4 regions of the Methyloversatilis sp. XJ19-13 genome follow, and region 1 is predicted to be linked to each of the others. Evidence: predicted binding sites of a transcription regulator. Region 1 holds the regulator's gene; each other region holds the start of a gene.
What was found. The regulator sigma-54, encoded in region 1, starts transcription at its own class of promoters, with help from an activator protein. The targets are predictions, from matches to a motif close to TGGCACNNTTCCTGCT.
Positions count from the first base shown of each region.

Region 2: a site for sigma-54 is predicted at 1,395-1,410, ahead of pedF (cytochrome c-550 PedF). Genes of this name have one in related genera too.
Region 3: a site for sigma-54 is predicted at 1,082-1,097, ahead of NMQ14_RS09550 (circularly permuted type 2 ATP-grasp protein). Genes of this name have one in related genera too.
Region 4: a site for sigma-54 is predicted at 1,158-1,173, ahead of nifV (homocitrate synthase). Genes of this name have one in related genera too.

Region 1 covers NZ_JANINH010000003.1:190,272-192,474, reverse strand. The annotation lists gene ptsN (PTS IIA-like nitrogen regulatory protein PtsN) at 1-6, opposite strand, end outside; gene hpf (ribosome hibernation-promoting factor, HPF/YfiA family) at 128-448, opposite strand; gene NMQ14_RS05520 (RNA polymerase factor sigma-54) at 512-1,948, opposite strand; gene lptB (LPS export ABC transporter ATP-binding protein) at 1,969-2,203, opposite strand, start outside.
Region 2 covers NZ_JANINH010000013.1:75,621-77,823, reverse strand. The annotation lists gene NMQ14_RS15480 (aldehyde ferredoxin oxidoreductase family protein) at 1-186, opposite strand, end outside; gene NMQ14_RS15475 (4Fe-4S dicluster domain-containing protein) at 207-677, opposite strand; gene pedF (cytochrome c-550 PedF) at 901-1,341, opposite strand; gene NMQ14_RS15465 (sigma-54-dependent Fis family transcriptional regulator) at 1,781-2,203, shown strand, end outside.
Region 3 covers NZ_JANINH010000006.1:23,213-25,415, forward strand. The annotation lists gene NMQ14_RS09550 (circularly permuted type 2 ATP-grasp protein) at 1-1,027, opposite strand, end outside; gene bktB (beta-ketothiolase BktB) at 1,250-2,203, opposite strand, start outside.
Region 4 covers NZ_JANINH010000001.1:107,127-109,329, forward strand. The annotation lists gene nifA (nif-specific transcriptional activator NifA) at 1-947, shown strand, start outside; gene nifV (homocitrate synthase) at 1,200-2,203, shown strand, end outside.

The sequences.
Region 1 (2,203 bases):
CGTCATGTCAGGGGCTACTCCGAACACGCGGCGGGCGCGATCACCGGATTAACGGAAACCGCGCCGTGAAGTTGATTGCACTGCAACAAGACGTAGGATTATACGCTCGTGACAGGCAGCAATCGTGTCATTCTGCCGCTTGGTGCTTGACCGACTCGCGCGTGTGCTCGTTCGATTTTTCCTTGTGTTTGAGCACCTGGCGATCGAGTTTGTCCATCAGGTTGTCAAGGGTGGCGTACATGTCTTCACTTTCCGCTTCGACAAAGATGTCGCGGCCTCGCACGTGCAACGTGACTTCCGCCTTCTGTCGCAACTTTTCGACTGTCAGAATCACGGAAACGCTTGTTACGTGGTCGAAATGGCGGATCACGCGTTCGAGCTTCGACTCGATGTAGTCGCGGATCGGCTGTGTCACTTCAAGATGATGGCCGGTGATGGTGAGGTTCATGCTGCCTCCTGTCGTTGCGGGACGGAATATGCGGGACGATCCGGGCGTTCATCATTGAACGCGTTAGATCGCCTTGCGCACGCTGACCGGCGGGATGTTGAGCGATTCGCGGTATTTGGCGATGGTGCGCCGCGCAACCACGATGCCCTGCTGACCCAGTATTTCCGCGATACGCGAGTCCGACAACGGACGTTTGGCATCCTCGGCACCCACCAACTGGCGGATGAGTGCGCGGATTGCGGTGGCTGAGCAGGCCCCGCCGCTTTCGGTTGCCACATGGCTGCCGAAAAAATATTTCAGTTCGAACAGACCGCGCGTCGTCGCCATGTACTTCTGCGACGTCACGCGGGAAATGGTCGATTCATGCAGTTCGAGCGTCTCTGCGATCTCGCGCAGCGTGAGCGGCCGCATCGCGACTTCGCCGAATTCGAAGAACTGGCGCTGGCGCTCGACGATGGCCTGCGATACACGCAGGATGGTGTCGAAGCGCTGCTGGACATTCTTGATCAGCCACTTGGCCTCCTGCAGCTGGCCGGACAGGCCGCTGCCGCGCTGGCCCTGCAGGATTTCCGCATACAGCCGGTTGATGCGCAGACGCGGCATGGCATCCGGATTGAGCAATGCCGTCCATTGGCCGCGCACCTTGCGCACCACCACATCGGGCACGATGTATCGCGCATCGATCGGCGCAAACTGGGCGCCCGGACGCGGATTGAGCGAACGGATCAGGGTCTGTGCGGCACGCAGCAGTTCTTCGTCGCAACCCACTGCGCGGCGGATCTTGGCGAAGTCGCGTGCGGCCAGCAGATCGATGTGCTGGTCGATGATGACGCGTGCGAGCGTCGACACTTCGTCGGTCGCCAGAAAGTTGAGCTGCATCAGCAGGCATTCGCGCGGGTCACGCGCCGCCACGCCGGGCGGGTCGAAGTTCTGCAACTGGCGCAGCGCGATCGACAGGTCGTCGAGGTCGATATCGGCCTCTTCCGGCAGCAGCTCGACCAGTTCGTCCAGACCCTGGTTCAGGTAGCCGTCATCATCGAGCGCTTCGATCAGCAGGCGGATCAGATAGCGGTCGCGCTCGCTCATCTGCGACAGCGCAAGCTGGCCGCACAGGTGGTCCCTCAGTGATGTGCCTGCCGCCTGCACGTCCTGGTAGTCGCCGTCGTCATCGTCGCCACCACTGCGCGTCCCGTAATTGCCGCCTTCGCCCGACCATTCGTCCATGTCGGCACTGCCCGTGCCCTCCGGGGCACGCTCGTCTGCGCTGGCCTGGGTGCTTTCCTGCGGCGCGTCACGCACCTCGGTCACGCTCTCGGGCGGCGGCTGGAAGCTGGCGGTGGCATCGGGCTCGTCACGCTCGAGCATCGGATTCTCATCGAGGAAACGTTCGATTTCCTGATTGAATTCGATGGTCGACAGCTGCAATAGCCGGATCGACTGTTGCAGCTGCGGTGTCAGCGCAAGATGCTGGGAAAGTTTGAGTTGCAGCGACTGCTTCATGGTGTGCAAATTTCGGCGGGCTACAGGCGGAAATGCTCGCCCAGATAGACCTTCCTGACACTTTCGTTATACACGATTTCGTCCGGCCGGCCGCTCGCCAGCACCTCGCCTTCGTTGATGATGTAAGCCCGGTCACAGATACCCAGCGTTTCCCGCACATTGTGGTCGGTGATCAGCACGCCGATGCCGCGCTCCTTCAGGAAGCGGATGGTTTTCTGGATGTCGATCACTGCAATCGGGTCCACACCGGCGAAT
Region 2 (2,203 bases), on a different contig from region 1:
GGTCGCCCAGATGATCTTGTTGTCCGGCGACAGCGGATCAACCTTCGGATCGATTTCCGACGCCAGGTATTTCGTCGCCAGTCCGCGTTGACCCAGATAGTCGTGTGCCCACTCCATGTTGAGCGGCTCACTCGTACAGGTGCGGTCGGTCAGATTCACGCGGAGGATTTTACGTGTCCATGCCATGTCAGTATCCCTTTCGGTGGTCAGGCAGACGGGTTGCCGAGCTTGTCGGCCCACTGGCGCATGCGCTCCAGCCCGGTCCAGTTGGCATCGACATACGTGATGGCACCGGTCGGACAGGCTTCGGCACAGGCCGGCTCGCCACCGCACAGATCGCACTTCTGCACCTTGCCGGTTTCGGCGACGTAATTCACGGTGCCGAACGGACAGGCAATCGTGCATACCTTGCAGCCCACACAGACATCCTCAAGCACGACCTTGGCGCCATTGGTCTTGTCGAGCTTGATCGCCTCGACGGGACAGGCGTGCATGCACCAGGCTTCGTCACACTGCGTACAGGTGTAAGGCACCTTGGCGCCGGTGTGATGGAACTCGAATACCTTGATGCGCGACAGCGAGTTGTTGAAGACCCCGTAGTTCTCGAATGAACAGGCCATTTCGCACTGCAGGCAGCTGGTGCATTTCAAGGGGTCGATATGTAGTGATTTCTGCATGTTCAGTCGCTCCTCCACATTCTGGGCGAATCTTTGTGTAGTTCGACGCACGGGTGCGCCGGCTATGAAAACCGCTTCATATTTTACCGCCCGGATTTTCCCCGCGGTGAGCCTTTCGGCGGGTCAGCGAGGGGATTGAGTGCGGCGAGTGTGTTCAAGGCGTCCAGATGTCCAGAATCTGGACATCTGGACAGTTGCGACGCAGAAAGCGCCGCGTTGACGCTTACGGTTCGTAGCGCGTATCGAGATAGCTGCGGATGGCCCACATGGCTTCCTGCGCCATCATGCCTTCGAACGGCGGCATGTATACAGCGCCGTTGCGCACGCGTCCGCGGCGGACCGTGTTGATGAAATAATCGTCGGTTTCGGCGTCGAGCGGCAACATCCGGAGATCCGGTGCGATACCGCCGCTGATGGCTTCCAGTCCGTGGCAGCGCGCGCAGTTCTGGTTGTAGGCCGAAGTACCGACACGGATGGCTTCCTTGTCGCCACGATAGGGGTTTTCCTTCATCCATTCCGCGCCGAGCGGCTTCAGCGCACTGACGTCGACCGCCTGCGGCACCACGTCGCCGTGTGCCTCGACGCGCATCGTGGTCGCCGCGCCCAACACCATCAACGCGGTACAAGCCAGCGTTGCCTTCAAAATCCGGTTACCTGCTTTCATCACTCCTCCGTAAATATCCGTTACTGCAACACAATATGCGACCCCAGCGGGTTAGCAGGATGCGTGCCACGTTAAACTCAAGCGCTTGCCGAGCGGCAACGCAGCGAAAACAACGCATGGCGCGGCAGCGGCGCTTACAGCGGTCGCCATAATGCCCCAGGAGTGTGGGTGCAGGTATGCCCTGGGTCTGTTCGCATTTGATTCGCACATCACGCATTCAGCCACCGCGTCGCAGGGCAAGGCGCACTGAGCGCCCGCAGGTTGCCCCCCGGGGAGCATAACGCACGAATCAAATGCGAACAGACCCTAGGTGCGGCGATGCTTCAGGCCTTACTATCTTGCATGAACAGTTTGCAGGGCACTATCAGTCGCCCGTCGCGTCACACGCCAGAGCCGGCATCACCGGCCATCGCGCGTGGTTCAAGGTTCGGAGGAGAGCATGGATTTGACAACGCCTGAAGGCGTGCGCAGTGCGCAGGCCCACGAAATCATGCGCAGCGCGGGCGAAGTGCCCGCTGGTGTGCTGCCGACCCTGATCGAAACGTCCTGGAGTCGCTGCATCAATCGCGGCCTCGACGCCGACAGTTGCAGCAAGGAGGTCGAGCGTGCGCGCCGTGACGTCCTGCTGACCGAGCGTGAGCGCAACGAATCTCTGCTCAAGCACGCAGCACCGGTCATGAACGGCCTGTACGCGCAGATCGCCCGCTCCGGCAGCATGATCGTGCTGACCAACGCCTCCGGCTTCATCATTCATTCGGTCGGCGACCAGAGCTTTCTGGACCGCGCGTCGAAAGTGGCACTGTCGCCGGGCGTCGAGTGGTCGGAAGAAAGCAAGGGCACCAATGCCATCGGCACTGCGCTG
Region 3 (2,203 bases), on a different contig from region 1:
CATTGTTCAGCAGCGGTTGTTCGCCAAGGTAGAAGCGGATCATGTCCGGCACATAGGGATAGATCGACTTGTCGTCAGCCACGCCGGTACCGATCGCATTGGCCAGCGTGACATGTCCGTCGCGATAGACCTGCAGCAGCCCCGGCACGCCAAGCATGGAATCGGGCCGGAAGGCGAGCGGGTCGAGGAAGTCGTCGTCGATGCGGCGGTAGATCACATCCACCCGCTGCGGTCCTTGCGTGGTGCGCATGTACAGGTGATCGTCGCGCACGAACAGGTCCTGCCCCTCGACCAGCTCGACGCCCATCTGCTGGGCGAGGAAGGCGTGTTCGAAGTAGGCCGAGTTGTAGGCGCCTGGCGTCAGCACGACTACCGTCGGATCGATGACCCCGGCCGGCGCGACCGCGCGCAGATTGGTCAGCAGCATGTCCGGATAGTGTTCGACCGGTGCCACGCGGTAGCGCGAGAAGAGCTCCGGGAACAGCCGCATCATCATGCGCCGGTCTTCCAGCATGTAGGACACGCCGGAGGGCACGCGCAGATTGTCTTCCAGCACGTAGAACTCGCCGGCACCGGCTCGCACCACGTCGACCCCGGCGATGTGGGCGTAGATGCCGCCGGGCACATCTACGCCCTGCATTTCCGGGCGGTACTGGCTGTTCGACAGGATCTGTTCGGCCGGCACGTGACCGGCCTTGATGATTTCCTGGTCGTGGTAGACGTCATTCAGGAACATGTTCAGCGCCTTGACCCGCTGGCGCAGACCGGCCGCGAGTTGCTTCCACTCCTGCGCCGGAATGATGCGCGGCACGATGTCAAACGGGATCAGGCGTTCCTTGCCGGACTCTTCGCCGTAGACGGCGAAGGTGATGCCGACGCGGTGAAAGACGAGATCGGCTTCGGCACGCTTCTGGGCAATGCGCTCGGGGGGCGTTTCCGCAAGCCACTTCTGATATCCGGCGTAGTGACTGCGCACCGTGCCGTCGGCACTGTTCATTTCGTCATAGATCGACGACGGATTTGCCATGATCGTGTTGTCTCGGTGGTGATGTGGCGCTTGTGCTGACTTCATCCGGAGCACAGCGAGAAATGTGCCATGCCCCAAAGCCGCGCCGATACTTGAAAACCCTTGCCTTGAGTGGGTTTTTGCACCACAACGGTGCGGCAACCGGATTCATCTGGTGCAGAGCCGCAAAACAAAACGCCCCGCAAGGTGCGGGGCGTTCCGGAGTGTTGAAGCGGCACGCGCTCAGATGCGTTCGATGATGCCGGCAATGCCTTGCCCGCCGCCGATGCACATCGTGATCAGGCCGTAGCGGCCGCCCGTGCGCTGCAGTTCGTACAGACACTTGACGGTCAGGACGGCGCCGGTGGCACCGACCGGATGGCCGAGGCCCACTGCACCGCCGTTGACGTTCACCTTGGCCGGATCAAGACCGAGTTCGCGCGTTACGCACATCGCCTGCACCGCAAACGCCTCATTCGATTCGATCACGTCGAGATCGGACGCCTTCAGGCCGGCGCGTGCGAGCGCCAGCTTGACGGCGGGAATCGGGCCCGTGCCCATGATGCTGGGCGCGACGCCGGCGACCGCATAGGACACCAGACGGGCCAGCGGCTTCGCACCGGCGCGCGCCGCGGCACCCGCTTCCATCATGACGATGGCGGCTGCGCCATCGTTGATGCCCGAGGCGTTGCCGGCCGTCACCGAGCCGTCCTTCTTGAACACCGGGCGCAGCTTTGCCATGCCTTCGATCGTGGCGTCACGACGGAAATGTTCGTCGGTGTCGATGACCGTCGTACCCTTCTTGGTCTGCACTTCAAGCGGCGCAATCTGCGACTTGAAATGGCCGGCATCGGTTGCCGCAGCCGCGCGGCGGTGCGACTCGACGGCGAAAGCGTCCTGATCTTCACGACCGAAACCGAACTGGCTGGCGATGTTCTCGGCCGTGATGCCCATGTGCGTCGTTTCGAACGGATCGGTCAGTGCGCCGACCATCATGTCGATCATCTTGGTGTCGTTCATGCGGGCGCCCCAGCGCGCAGCCGGCATCAGGTAGCCACCGCGACTCATGGTTTCGACGCCACCGCCGACCGCACATTCGGCGTCGCCCAGCTGGATGGCGTTGGCGGCCGACACGATGGCCTGGAAGCCGGAACCGCACAGGCGGTTGACGCCCATTGCGCAGGATTCCTGGGCCAT
Region 4 (2,203 bases), on a different contig from region 1:
CGCGGGCAATCCATGAATTGTCGACCCGCAAGGGCGGGCCGTTCATCAAGCTGAACTGCGCGGCGCTGTCCGAATCGCTGCTCGAGTCGGAATTGTTTGGCCACGAAAAAGGCTCGTTCACCGGCGCCAGTGGCGAGCGCAAGGGGCGCTTCGAACTGGCCGACGGCGGCACGCTATTTCTGGACGAGATCGGCGACATATCGCCGGCGTTCCAGACCAAGCTGCTGCGCGTGCTGCAGGAGCGCGAATTCGAGCGGGTCGGCGGCTCGCGTCCGATCAAGGTCGATGTGCGGCTGGTCTGCGCCACCAACCGAAATCTGGAAAAGATGGTGGCCGCCGGTACCTTCCGCGCCGACCTGTATTTCCGGATCAATGTGGTAAGCATCTTCCTGCCGTCGCTGCGCGAACGGCGCGAGGACATTCCGGCACTGACCCGCCATTTTCTCGAACGCTTCAATCGCGAGAACGATCGCACGATGAAGCTCGCACCGAGCGGACAGACGGTGATGATGCAGTGCTACTGGCCAGGCAATGTGCGCGAACTGGAAAACTGCATAGAGCGCACCGCGACGATGGCGCACCACGATTCGATCGAGGCGTCGGACTTTCCCTGTTCATCAAACCGGTGTCTTACCCAGGTGCTGCATTTTGTCAAGAAGGACGACGCCGTGTCGCCGGTACTGGTGAGCGCGGCACTGCATCATCCTGACGACTCGGCTGCGGACGATGCGGTGGAGGCTGCAGCGCCGCCGACACGCCTGGAAGCCGGCGCATCGGCAGTGCGGCCGACGGATGACGACAAGCCGCAAGGCGAGCGTGAACGGCTGGTATGGGCGATGGAACAATGCGGCTGGGTGCAGGCCAAGGCGGCTCGGCTGTTGAACATCACGCCGCGTCAGATGGGCTACGCCCTGAAGAAGTACGACATCGAAGTCAGGCGCTTCTAGACTGTGACGACCACCGGTCATGGCGCACGCGTCACGACCGGTTGTGAGGCGGGCCACTTGTCACGTCGCGGCATCCCCCTGTTCCTTTCCTGTTGCAAACGGCACAAAGCCGACAGGCGCGCCGCGCCGCTTTCCTTCACTGCCGATCGGCCCATCGGTGCGACACCAGAAAATCACTTCATATCAACAGGTTGAGATCAGGCCGGGTGGTGGCATAGCGCTTGCTGAATGAATGTCGGGAGGAATCGCGACATGGCAGCCGACTTCATCATCAATGACACCACGCTGCGCGACGGCGAACAGACCGCCGGCGTTGCATTCACTGCAGATGAAAAGTGCACGATCGCCCGCGCGCTGGCACGGGCCGGCGTGCCTGAGATGGAGATCGGCATTCCGACGATGGGTGAAGCCGAGATCGAAGTCATCCAGGACATCGCCTCGCAGCATCTGTCGTCGCAGCTGATGGTGTGGGCGCGTATGGTCGGTGCCGATCTGGATGCCGCGCTGCGCTGTCCGGTGGACATCGTTCACCTGTCGCTGCCGGTGTCCGACCTGCAACTCGAGTCCAAACTTCGACGCAGCCGCGACTGGGTGCTGGCGCAGATCGCGCCGCACGTCGGGCGTGCGCTCGACGCCGGTGTCGATGTCAGCGTCGGCATGGAGGACGCATCGCGTGCCGACATCGACTTTCTTTGCCGCGTAGCCGAAGAAGCGCAGCGGGCCGGCGCACGCCGCGTGCGCTTCGCCGACACGCTGGGCATGCTCGATCCCTTCGGCACCTGGACGATGGTGTCGCGCCTGCGTCGCGCGGTCGACATCGAAATCGAGATGCACGCCCACAACGATCTCGGGCTGGCCACCGCCAACACGCTGGCCGCCTTTCGCGCCGGGGCGACGCATGCCAACACGACGGTGAACGGTCTGGGTGAGCGTGCCGGCAATGCGCCTCTGGAAGAGGTGGTGATGGCGATGCGCCACATCCACGGGGCCGATGCCGGCATCACGACGCAGTCGCTGGTGCAGATATCGCACCTGGTCGAGCACGCTTCCGGTCGGCGAATCGCCGCCAACAAGAGCATCGTCGGCTCGGATGTCTTTACGCACGAGTCGGGCATACATGTCGATGGCCTGATCAAGAACCCGCGCAACTACCAGAGCTTCGACCCGGCCGAACTGGGCCGTTCGCACCGCATGGTGCTGGGCAAGCATTCGGGCTCGCACGCGGTACTCGCCGCGTACGCACAGCTCGGCATGTA